DNA from 4 places in the Hydrogenoanaerobacterium saccharovorans genome. Region 3 is predicted to be linked to each of the others. Evidence: predicted binding sites of a transcription regulator. Region 3 holds the regulator's gene; each other region holds the start of a gene.
What was found. Region 3 encodes HrcA, which represses chaperone genes, less so after heat shock. Its sites were predicted from a motif close to TGTTAGCACTCNNNNNNNNNGAGTGCTAACA; they were not measured.

Region 1: htpG (molecular chaperone HtpG) is a predicted target of HrcA. The motif match lies at 1,760-1,790, and genes of this name have one in related genera.
Region 2: clpB (ATP-dependent chaperone ClpB) is a predicted target of HrcA. The motif match lies at 1,829-1,859, and genes of this name have one in related genera.
Region 4: EDD70_RS09500 (co-chaperone GroES) is a predicted target of HrcA. The motif match lies at 1,272-1,302, and genes of this name have one in related genera.

What each region holds. Positions count from the first base shown of each region.
Region 1 covers NZ_RKRD01000001.1:891,678-894,865, reverse strand. Annotated here, with positions in the region: gene htpG (molecular chaperone HtpG) at 1-1,738, opposite strand, end outside; gene EDD70_RS04150 (HelD family protein) at 1,950-3,188, opposite strand, start outside.
Region 2 covers NZ_RKRD01000001.1:738,935-742,122, forward strand. Annotated here, with positions in the region: gene EDD70_RS03405 (galactose/methyl galactoside ABC transporter permease MglC) at 1-940, shown strand, start outside; gene EDD70_RS03410 (hypothetical protein) at 963-1,166, shown strand; gene EDD70_RS03415 (DUF2500 family protein) at 1,360-1,683, opposite strand; gene clpB (ATP-dependent chaperone ClpB) at 1,900-3,188, shown strand, end outside.
Region 3 covers NZ_RKRD01000002.1:82,652-85,839, reverse strand. Annotated here, with positions in the region: gene dnaK (molecular chaperone DnaK) at 1-729, opposite strand, end outside; gene grpE (nucleotide exchange factor GrpE) at 830-1,393, opposite strand; gene hrcA (heat-inducible transcriptional repressor HrcA) at 1,465-2,496, opposite strand; gene EDD70_RS10455 (helix-turn-helix domain-containing protein) at 2,644-2,850, opposite strand; gene EDD70_RS14945 (hypothetical protein) at 2,873-3,037, opposite strand; gene EDD70_RS14940 (hypothetical protein) at 3,152-3,188, shown strand, end outside.
Region 4 covers NZ_RKRD01000001.1:2,041,060-2,044,247, reverse strand. Annotated here, with positions in the region: gene EDD70_RS09510 (lysoplasmalogenase family protein) at 1-360, opposite strand, end outside; gene EDD70_RS09505 (trimeric intracellular cation channel family protein) at 363-983, opposite strand; gene EDD70_RS09500 (co-chaperone GroES) at 1,344-1,628, shown strand; gene groL (chaperonin GroEL) at 1,728-3,188, shown strand, end outside.

The DNA.
Region 1 (3,188 bases), on a different contig from region 3:
GGTGGTTGGCGTTGATTTCAAGCACGCGCTCTGCTTTTACCTTTTGGTCATTCGGCATTGCATTGAGCACTTTCTCCATTTCAAGCGATAGCGCCCCCTTGCTTGCAAGACAAACAGGATGCGTTTTTAGACGTTGTGAAAGGGAAACTGCTGTTACTTTATCGCCCAATGCCTCTTTCATCAAAGCAAGCAGGTCTTTGTTATCTTCTGTCTGCTTCTTTGCCGCTTCTTTTTCCTCTTCGCTTTCAAGGTTTAAGTCACTGCTAGCGGCAGACTTAAACTCTTTACCGTCATATTCATGCATCATGGTAAGTGCAAATTCATCCACATCATCGGTGAGATAGAGTATTTCATAGCCTTTATCTTTGAGCAATTCAATTTGCGGCAGGTGATCAATACGCTCAACTGTTTCACCGGATGCATAGTAGATATTCTTCTGGTCCTCTTTCATTCTGCCGATGTATTCCGCAATGGTGACCAGCTTTTTCTCGCTGGAGGAATAGAACAGCAGCAAATCTTTGAGCAAATCTTTTTTCGCACCGTATTCGCTGTATACGCCGTATTTTAGCTGCAACCCAAAGTTTTTAAAGAATGCCTCGTATTTATCACGCTCACCGTTGAGCATAGCAAGCAGTTCGCTTTTAATTTTCTTTTCGAGCCTGCCCTCAATAATTTTAAGCTGTCTGTCGTGTTGCAGCATCTCACGCGAGATGTTGAGACTTAAATCTTGCGAATCAACCAAGCCGCGCACAAAGCTGAAGCAATCCGGCAGCAGGTCGGCACACTTGTCCATAATCATTACGCCGCTGGCATAAAGCTGCAAACCCTTTTCGTAATCGCGTGTGTAATAATTGTAGGGTGCGCGCGCAGGAATGAACAGCAACGCGTTGTAGGTTGCACTGCCCTCGGTACTGCTGTGGATAACCTTGGCGGGGTCTTCAAAATCATAGAACTTCTCTTTATAAAAGTTGTTGTACTCTTCCGCAGTAATTTCGCTCTTGTTTTTCTTCCACAACGGCACCATACTGTTGAGGGTTTCTACCTCGGTGTAGGTTTCGGTTTCGTTTTCTTCTCCTCCCTCTTTGGGGCGGCGTTTTTCAACTTCCATCTTTATAGGGTAACGGATATAATCGGAGTATTTGCGGACGATTTGCTGTAAGCGATAAGATTCCAGAAATTCATCGTAGTTTTCTTCATCTTTATTCGTCTTCACAGTGAGGATAACATCGGTGCCATGTCCTTCTTTTTCACAGGGTTCAATCGTGTAACCGTCTACACCATGCGACTCCCAGCAGTATGCTTCGTCGCTGCCACACACCTTACTGATTACTTTAACGCAGTCTGCTACCATAAATGCAGAATAAAAGCCAACACCGAATTGGCCAATAATGTCAATATCGTCTTTATTCTCTTTATCGGCATTTTCTTTTTTAAATGCCAAAGATCCGCTTTTGGCGATAGTACCAAGGTTCTGTTCAAGTTCTTCTTTCGTCATACCGCAGCCGTTATCGCTCAGTGTGATTGTACGTGCAGCTTTATCCACAGAAAGATTTATGGCGAAATCATCGCGCGATAAGCCTGTGCTGCCATCGCTGAGCGATTTATAGTATAGCTTATCGATTGCATCGCTTGCGTTGGAAATGAGTTCGCGCAGAAATATTTCGCGGTGGGTATAAATTGAATTGATCATTAAATCCAGCAGACGTTTTGATTCTGCTTTAAATTGTTTTGTAGCCATTGCAATTCCACCTTCGATGTATTTTGGCACTCATTGTGCCAGAGTGCTAATAATACTATAGTACAAACTCTGCCAAAAATCAAGAGAGATTATTGCAGTTTACAGATTTTTAAAAATTGAATTCGTAACTATATCATAAAACAAAAAGGGCAGAACAATTCTGCCCTTTTCTCAACAATATTTTAATTACATTATTTGTTTTAAGCAACAACTATTCTTCAATCAGTTTGCTCAATTTGCCGGTATGGTACAAGTAAAGGCGGTGCAAAGGGCGGGTAGAAGCTACGTAAAGCAGCTTTCTGTCATCCTCCGTCACATAAGCATCACTGTCTGTACCGTAAACAAAAGCCGCATCGAACTCTAGCCCCTTCGCCATGTAAATAGGCAGAATATAAGTTCCCAACCCAATATCCTCGGTATATTCGCCTACAAGACGAAGGTCGGCTTTATCTGAAATACGATGGTACAGTTCATGTGCCTGCGCAAAACTTTTGCACAACACCGCCAATGAACCAAAGCCTTGCTCTTTGCATATCGCAATGTCGTTAAGCAGTTGCGCATCCAGTTCGGGCACAGTTTTCGCCGAGCGTATCTCCGGTTCTTGTTCATGACGGTCAAAACTTTGCTGCCGCGTGTCACTATCGATAAAACGGCGGCTGAATTCGCTGATTTCGGTTGAACAGCGAAAGCTTTTATTCATAGTGGCGAGCGTATTTTTACGTTTACCCAAAATGCTCTTGATTTCTTCGTACAGCGTAAAATCTGCCTGTTTTGCAATCGTCTGATTCACATCACCCAATATGGTGTAGCGGGCGTTTGGCAAGATAGTGCTCAAAATCCTGTAGTGCATAGAGTAATAATCTTGCGCCTCATCGATAACCACCTGTTTGATGTTACTGTGGGGTTTAACACCCAGCATTTTTACTTGCAGGTAAAGCAGTGCCATTCCTTCGGCATAACCTACTGCATTACTGCGCAGGTTTTTACTTATAAAGTCTAGCAGCTCATCGATATGTTCGGGGAGCTTAATCTCACCTGCAATTCGGCAAAACAATTCTTTATCTGCAACCAATTCTTTGTAGACAGACAGAACATTTATACGTGTGAATGTTCTGATTTTATGTGCAAGCACAGTAATCTCTTTAATGGATAAAAGCCTAGCCTGCGCTTTTACCTCAAATTGGTGCTCAGGGTGGTCAAGAACAAACTTCTCTAGCTGTGCAAGCCTGGTCTTTTTGGCTTTGTGCAGTTTTTCAAATAATTTTTCTTCAATAATACGCAGGCGTTTTGCCACAGGCATGTTCACCCTGCTGTGCAGCAATTCTTCACGCAGTGCCTGCCGCGTTACAAGGCATTTACCCCCGTAATAAATGTCGGGAATATCAAGTAAACTGCGTTCATAATAAGCGATAAAGCGGTTTAAAATTTCACAAAAATCAGACGAGAGTTG
Region 2 (3,188 bases), on a different contig from region 3:
TTTAATGGTGCTCATAGCATTTTATGTAGGTTTTAGAAAAGACAATTTCTTTTCGGCAAATAACTTTGTAAACCTCATTATGAACGTTGCTCCTCGTTTTATTATTGCGTTGGGTGTTTCTGGATGCCTTATTACAAAAGGCACCGACCTTTCGGCAGGCCGTATTGCAGGTTTAGCTGCCTGCATTGCAGCTACATTGTTGCAAAAACCGGATTACTCGGATAAGTTTTTTCACAACTTACCTGATATGCCGGTATGGTTGGTGTTAATACTTGTTCTGATTGTTTCCGGTATATTTGGCGCCATAAACGGCTCGGTTATTTCGTTTCTTAAAGTACCGCCATTTATTGCAACACTCGGTATGCAAACTCTGGTATATGGTATTTGTCTGGTATATACGGGAGCCAAACCGATTGGCGGGTTTAAAAAGAGTTTTACCGATGTAGCAAATGGTAAATTATTTGATATTAAATTTTTACCTTACTTGCTGTTTGTAGCGCTTGGATGCGGCCTGTTTATGTGGTTTTTGTACAACAAAACCCGTCATGGTAAATATATGTATGCAATTGGCGGTAACGAAAATGCCGCAGAGGTTGCAGGTGTTAATACCAGTAAAACCAAAATTGCTATTTATACACTCGCTGCACTGCTTTACGGTCTTGGTGGCTTTTTGCTGGCTGCTAAATCGGGCGGTACCAGTGTTAACATGGGTATGGGCTACGAGTTGGAAGCAATTGCAGGTTGTACCATCGGTGGTGTTTCCACCAATGGTGGTGTTGGTAGAGTTTCAGGTATCCTTGTAGGTGTACTTGTATTCGAGATTCTTAAAATATCCATGCAGTTCTTGGGTGTACCAACCGACTATACCTACATTGTACAGGGTCTTGTTATTATCGTTGCGGTTGCCCTCGACTTGAGAAAATACCTCGCGAAAAAATAAGACTGAAAGGCGGCAGCGGCATATGCAAGAGAATATCCCTGTACCTGAAAAGCAGAGTAACAACAATGATGTAACACAACCAAAGCCCGAGCAAAAAAATGCAAAAGAAAAATTGTACGATAAAATTCCTGTAACGGTGCATACATTGGATATCATCATCAAACTGCTGATTGCAGCGATTGTTGTAACTGTAATTCTGGGCATGGTTGCCGGAAGAACCGCTTAGTTGCAAAATAAAAAGCCTTACATTTCTTTTTGAAATGTAAGGCTTTTTTTACGTTGTACTGGTTAGCTGTGTAAAACGCGGCTACAAGCAAAGGTTGTGCAAATGCTGTACGATGCTATGCGCTGCCGCTTTGGCAGCACACTGAATTGCTGAGATTTAAAAAGCTGTAAAGCTTTTTAAATGCGAAATAGTATTACCGATAGGTTCTGGGGTTGTTGTCCTCAAAATCAATAAAAACATCTTTTTTAAAAGTGAGTTTTCCTTCTGCTCCAACCTGTACTGAATCGTAAAATGAGCGGTTGACAATTAAAGAAAGATTTTTATTTGCAACTTGAAAGTTTACGATACAGTCTGTGTGAAAAGAATCATCATCGTTGCCCCGCGGCTGATGGGCAACGGCTTTTTTATCCAATATTTTCGCTTGTGCCACTTGTTCTTTAGCGCCCCTCTTGCGTAGAAACAGCCAAACAACTACTGCAATCGCGCCAATTATTAAAATCCATGTAAAAGGGCTCATAAAAAGCATCTCCATTCTAAGAATAATAATATTATTATTTTAACATGCTCTGCTTAAAAATGTTAGCATTTTTCCAGAAAATCATGCGGTTTAATAAATATTAACAATTTATACTTGTTTTTTTTGATATCTTGCGCTATTATAATGTTAGCACTCTATGTCATTGAGTGCTAACATTATATAAAATGATTCATGACTATAAAAAGGAGTGGTCGCATGAATGCTCAAAAATTTACGCAAAAATCTTTAGAGGCGTTGCAGAACGCACAGAATTTGGCAATTGAAAATCAAAATATGCAAATAGAACAAGAGCACCTCATCTATGCGCTTGTCGAGCAAGAAAGCGGACTCATTCCGCAGCTGCTGAAAAAGATGAATATAGATGCACAAAATTTTGCGCAATCGGTAAAAGCAGAAATTAACAAACTGCCGGGCGTAACCGGTTCAGGGCGCAAGAGCGGAGAAATCTATATATCGCACGAGGTGGATACAGCCCTTGTTGCGGCGGAGAAAACAGCCGATAAGATGAAAGATGAGTTTGTCTCGGTGGAACATATTTTTCTCGCAGTTTTAGAAAAACCGAACAATGCGATGCGCAAAGTGTTCAGTGCATACAATCTGGATAAAAACAAATTTCTTTCCGTATTGCAAACGGTACGAGGTAACACCAGAGTTACCAGTGATACCCCCGAAGATACTTACGACGTACTAGCAAAATACGGGCAGGATTTGGTTGAACTTGCAAAAAACCATAAACTTGACCCTGTCATCGGGCGAGACAGCGAAATCCGTAATGTTATTCGTATTCTTTCGCGTAAAACCAAAAACAACCCCGTGCTGATTGGTGAGCCGGGCGTTGGCAAAACCGCTATTGCCGAAGGGCTGGCGTTGCGTATTGTTCGCGGTGACGTGCCCAACTCATTAAAAAACCGCAAAATATTCTCGCTAGATATGGGTGCACTGATTGCCGGTGCGAAATTCCGCGGCGAATTTGAAGAACGTCTGAAAGCGGTATTGGGCGAAATCAAAAAGAGCGAGGGCAAAATCATCTTATTTATCGATGAACTGCACACCATTGTTGGTGCGGGCAAAACCGATGGTGCAATGGATGCGGGCAACATCTTAAAACCAATGCTTGCGCGCGGTGAGCTGCATTGTATTGGTGCCACCACGCTCAACGAGTACCGCCAGTATATCGAAAAAGATGCTGCGTTGGAGCGTCGTTTTCAACCGGTACTCGTGACCGAGCCGACCGTGGAGGATACCATTTCTATACTGCGCGGGCTGAAAGAGCGCTACGAAGTGTTCCACGGTGTTAAGATTCAAGACCAGGCGCTCATTGCTGCAGCTACGCTTTCTAATCGCTATATCTCCGACCGTTTTCTGCCGGATAAGGCGATTGACTTGGTGGACGAAGCATGTGCAATGATACGTACAGAGATTGATTCAATGCCGACGGAAATGGATGACCTTTCGCGCAAGATTATGCAGCATGAGATTGAAGA
Region 3 (3,188 bases):
CTCAATTTTTGCTTTTTCTGCCGCTTCTTTCAGTCTCTGCATTGCCATTTTATCGCTCGAAAGGTCAATGCCGGTATCTTTTTTGAATTCGGAAGCAAGGTAGTTGATCACGCGCTCGTCAAAGTCGTCACCGCCCAGCTTGTTGTTGCCTGCGGTAGCAAGAACCTCTTGTACACCGTCGCCCATCTCGATGATGGAAACGTCGAAAGTACCGCCGCCAAGGTCGTATACCATTATTTTTTGATCATTTTCTTTATCTACACCGTAAGCCAGTGCCGCAGCGGTAGGCTCGTTGATGATACGTTTTACATCAAGGCCTGCAATTTTGCCTGCGTCTTTGGTTGCCTGTCTCTGCGCATCGGTAAAGTATGCGGGAACAGTGATAACTGCCTCGGTTACCTTTTCGCCCAGATAAGCCTCTGCATCTGCCTTTAATTTTTGCAGAATCATTGCAGAAATTTCTTGCGGGGTGTAAGTTTTATCGTCGATGTGTACTTTGTAGTCGGAGCCCATATGTCTTTTAATCGAACTGATGGTGCGCTCGTGGTTGGTAACAGCCTGACGTTTTGCAACCTGACCAATCATTCTTTCGCCGGTTTTTGCAAATGCCACTACAGACGGCGTGGTGCGTGCGCCCTCGGCGTTTGCAATAACAACCGCCTCGCCGCCTTCCATAACGGCTACGCAAGAGTTTGTTGTACCTAAGTCAATGCCAATGATTTTTCCCATAAATGATTCCTCCAATAGTCGGCGCTGTGCGCCCAAGTTTTAATGCGGTATACACCGCCGGTGTTTCGTAATTATTTATACTTATGAGCAAAGCTCTTTGTTAGTTGGCTACCTGAACCATGGCGTGGCGCAATACCTTGTCGCCAATTTTATAGCCTTTTTGGAATACTGCCGCAATTATGTTTTCACCGAGGGTTTCACTCTCGATATGCATTACGGCATTGTGCAGGTTGGGGTCGAACTCTTTGCCTTCCGCCTCAATTTCTTCTACATTCAGCGCTTTCAGGCATTCTTTAAATGATGTCAGTATCATTTCTACGCCTTTTTTAAACTCTGCATCGGCGCATTCGCTTTCCATAGCGCGGTCGAAGTTATCCAATATCGGTAAAAATTTGGTTACCGTTTGTGCAACCGCCTCGGGGTAAATCTCAAGGCGTTCTTTTTGCGAACGTTTGCGGTAGTTGTCGTACTCGGCAAGGGTTCGCATCAGCTTGTCGCTCATTTCTTCCAGCTGCGTTTTCAGCAAATCAACCTCACTTACTTCTTGTTGAGCAGCAGTTTCTTCCGCAACAGCTTCTTCTGTGTTAACTGCCTCTGTTTTTACTTCGTCCGCCTGAACCTCTTCAGCCTGCGGTGCAGTTTCTTTTGCTTTTTTTGCAGACACTTTTTTGTCTCCTCTCAGCAGCGGGTTTCCGCTTTTGGTATTCAGCGGGATGCCCCGCTGTTTTTATGCCATTAATCTTCGTTTTCAAGGGTATCTGATAACAGTTTTCCTAATGTCTTCGCAAAGTATTCCAGATGCGGTATTAACTTTTGATAGTTCAGCCGAACAGGGCCGACCACACCAATTGCACCACAGCTGTCTTTGCCTATTTTGTAGGTAGCAACCACCACCGAAGAATCGGTGAGCTCCGAAATCGGGTTTTCTTTACCGATCGAAATCTGAACACCCTCTTTTTGAAAGGGGAGTATCTCGGTAATTTTATCACGGTCGCCTATGGTAGTAAGTAAATCGTGTGCCACAGCGTCAAATTCTTTATAGCCTAGAAGATTTGTTTCGCCGCTTGCAAAATACTGGCCGTCATTAATCGCCTTGCAAAGCTCGTAAATACCTGCCAGCAGCGGGGTAAACACACGGGAGTATTCGCCCAGCGCAACCGCTACCGAACTGACATACATCGTAGAAATTTCGTCCATCGAGCGCCCGCCAAAACGGTTGTTTGCAAACTTGTTAAAGAACTCGATGATTTCGCGGTTCAAATTATAGTCTACGCGCGACACCTTATTTTTAATCACGCCGTTGGACGCCACCACCAACATAACCACGGTACGGCGGTCTACAGGCACAATCTCGATACGGCGTACGGTGACATGCTTGGGTGTAATGGTAGTGGAGATGGTAGCACAGTTGGTAAAATGCGCCAACGCATTGGCTGCATCCTCTAGCAAGCGGTCGGGGTCAGGGTCTTTTACATTAAACAGTGCATCAATTTCGTCACGCTCTTCTTCTGTCAGGGGCTTACAGTGCATTAGCTGATTGATATACACCCTGTAGCCAAGGTGCGAAGGGACTCTGCCCGCAGAAGTATGCGGCTGTTCAAGCAGCCCCATATCGAACAGCGCAGACATCTCGTTGCGGATGGTGGCGGGAGATACCTGAAATTCAAGCATCTGCGCCAATGTTTTGCTGCCGATTGGTTCGCCGGTACGAATGTAGTTCTCGACGATAGCTGCAAGTATCTTCAATTTTCTTTGGTCAATCTCCACAGCTTATCACCTCTGAATTGGTTTTAGCACTCTTATCTTTCGAGTGCTAACAACTATTATTTTACACGGAAATCTGCTTTTGTCAAGCGACTTCATAAATTATTTACAAAAAAATAGCAGTCATTCATCTGACTGCTAATCCAATTATTATTCTAAGGGGTAGTTTCTTTTTTCGCTGCTGATTCCGCAGATATAATTTAAATCTACGTTATAGAACTTTGCTAATTTTATCATGCTTTCTAAAGGAATACGTATTTTGCGTGTCTCATAATCAGAGTAGGTTTTTTGACCAACATGGAGCAACTCTGCAATTTGTATTTGCTTTAGATCTTTATCTTCACGCAAAGCTCGCATTCTGTGTGCATAATCATAATTATTAGTTCTTTCCATTATCGTCAGGAAATTTTTGTTCTATATAGTTTATAAGAATCGTCTCAACCATATTAGAAAGGTTTCTGTTTTCATTTTTTGCACAAAGTCTTAACTTATCTACAAGTTCTTCGTTTAAACGAAATGTAAAGTTCTTTTTTTCAATTCCCATCTTTATCACCATCTCTACTATATATTACAATGTATTACAATTTCAAACCTTATATTGCATTGCAATATATTATATAGTATTATGTATACAATATTCGAATTGAGGTGATAGTATATGCCAAACTACGAAAAAATGTACAACGTGCTGTTTA
Region 4 (3,188 bases), on a different contig from region 3:
TGTTGCAAAAAAATCCAACGAATATACCCCTGTAATACGGCAGAACAAAACCAAAAAGGCAATATGTGCGGTGAAAAATGCGCTTAATGCATAAACAAAGTAGTTGATGCCGAGAGAATCGTGTTTTGCTATTTCCAAAAAAACATCACCAAAAGTGCATAAAATCAATGCAATAATAGTAAAAACAAAATAACTTAAATTGCCGTTGCCTGCCCAATGTGCCAGTATTGCAATTGCAATAAACACCGCGCTGGTAAATGCTTTTAAAACGACTCTGGTAAGCAATCGGCAGCGATATACTGAGTAAATGTAAAAACTTAAACTGATAAGCATCAGCGGCAGAAGCAGATAGGTAACCACGATTAATGCTCCTCTCGATGGCTAATTTGTTTAATTTTAGGTAAATTAAAACTAAAATATACACTTGCAAGGCGAAATATAATCACAAATGCAATACAGATATAACCGGTGACAAGCTGCCCCGCAAAGCGATACAATGCCCAAAACAGCAATGCCCCTGTCAGCGATGCTGTTGCATAGATTTCTTTACGAAAAATAGTGGGGACGCGGCTGCACAAAACATCGCGTATTACACCGCCGCCTACCGCGGTGATAACTGCCACAAAAACAAAAGCCAGCAAATTATAGTGCGATGCAATTGCCTTCATGCACGTATCCACCGTGAATACAGCAAGACCGATTGCATCCATAATAGTGATGATAAACGTCCATTTATGATAGTTTTTAAGAAAAATTACTAGAGTTGCGGCGATCAAAATAATAAAAAACGAGCGGTAACTCGAAAAAAACACAGGTACACCCCGGCTCATCACCACATCGCGCGTAATACCTCCGCCCATAGCAGTAATGATTGCAAGTGTATATATCCCGAATAAATCCATATTCTTTTGAATAGCCACATATGCGCCCGACATGGCAAATGCAAATACCCCAATACTTTCAAGAACCGTCAATACACCCATAATTTTTTCCATCCTTCAAAAAACCTACTTCTATTTCATCACATAAACAAGAAAAATGCAATATGATTTGTTGCGCGGACAAGAATTTTTCATAGTATTGAAGCATAGCTATCGTAGTATTGCTGCAGCTACCTTGCTGTATTGAGCAGGTAAGGCGTATTTTTTTGCATACAAGCATTGATTTCTGGCAGAAACGCTAGCAATTTTTACAAATATGTTAACTTTTATAGATTTTTATTAAAAATTAAAAATATCTATTGCAATTTTAGAAAAAATGATTAGAATAGTATTTAGCACTCCAATATAAAGAGTGCTAAACAAATTGTCTAAAAAATATTTATATAATTGGAGGAGTAAAAAATGACAATCAAACCTCTTGCAGACAGAGTTGTAATCAAAATGGTTGAGGCAGAAGAAACCACAAAAAGCGGTATCATTCTTGCCGGCGCAGCAAAAGAGAAACCACAGGTGGCTGAGGTTGTAGCAGTTGGCCCGGGCGGAGTTGTTGACGGCAAAGAAGTAAAAATGTACCTAAAAGTTGGCGATAAGGTTCTCATGAGTAAATATTCCGGCACCGAGGTAAAAATTGACGGCAACGAGTATACTATTCTTCGTCAAGACGATATCCTTGCAATTGTAGAATAAGCATACAAATTAACGTAAACATTTAGGGCTAAACCCCTATTTTACCACAAACAAAATGCGAAACGCACAACACACTAACATTATTAGGAGGAATTTACTATGGCAAAAAAGATTATTTACGGTGAAGAAGCCAGAAAAGCGCTTCAGGCCGGTATTGATAAGCTTTCTGATACCGTCAAAATAACAATTGGCCCCAAAGGACGTAACGTTGTTCTTGACAAAAAATTCGGCGCACCCCTTATTACCAATGATGGTGTAACCATTGCCAAAGAGATTGAACTGGAAGATGCATACGAAAATATGGGCGCACAGCTTGTGAAAGAGGTTGCTACCAAAACCAACGATGCTGCCGGTGACGGTACCACAACCGCAACACTGCTTGCACAGGCATTGGTACGTGAGGGTATGAAAAACGTTGCTGCCGGTGCAAACCCCATGATCGTTAAAAAAGGTATGGCAAAAGCAGTGGAAGCTGCAGTTGCATCTGTAATTGAAAACTCGAAAATGGTTTCGGGCTCGGCAGATATTGCAAGAGTTGCTACCGTTTCTTGCGGAGATGAAACAATCGGAACCCTTATCAGCGAGGCTATGGACAAGGTGTCTGCCGACGGCGTTATCACCATTGAAGAATCTAAAACGGCAGAGACCTACAGCGAAGTTGTTGAGGGTATGCAGTTTGACCGCGGTTATGTTTCCCCCTACATGGTTACCGATACCGAGAAGATGGAAGCTGTTATCGATGATGCTCTCATCCTCATCACAGATAAAAAAATCTCTGCAATTCAAGAGATTCTCCCTCTGCTTGAGCAAATTGTACAGTCCGGTAAAAAACTGGTTATTATCGCCGAGGATATTGAGGGGGAAGCACTTACCACTTTGCTCGTAAACAGATTGCGCGGTACCTTTACATGCGTTGCTGTAAAAGCCCCCGGCTTTGGCGACAGACGTAAAGAGATGCTCCGTGATATTGCTACACTGACAGGCGGTCAGGTTATCAGCGAAGAGTTGGGTCTTGACCTCAAAGAAACCACTATGGATCAGCTTGGACGTGCACGTCAGGTTAAAGTTCAAAAAGAGAACACCATCATTGTGGGCGGTGCAGGCGATTCGAACGAAATCAAAGCCCGCGTTGCACAAATTCGTGCTCAAATCGAAACCACAACGTCTGAATTTGATAAAGAGAAGCTGCAAGAGCGCCTTGCAAAATTGGCAGGCGGCGTAGCAGTTATCAAAGTAGGTGCTGCTACCGAAATTGAAATGAAAGAGAAAAAACTCCGCATAGAGGATGCTTTGGCTGCAACAAAAGCTGCAGTGGAAGAGGGCATCGTTGCAGGCGGCGGCGTAGCACTGATTAACGCAATTCCTGCTGTTGAGAAAATCCTCAACAACTGCGAGGGCGACGAAAAAACAGGTGTTAGAATTGTTGCCAAAGCGTTGGAAGAGCCTATTCGCCAAATTGCTGTTAACGCAGGTGTTGACGGCTCGGTGATCATTGATAAAATTAAACGTTCCCGCAAGGTTGGTTACGGCTACGATGTTTACAAAGAATTGTACTGTGAT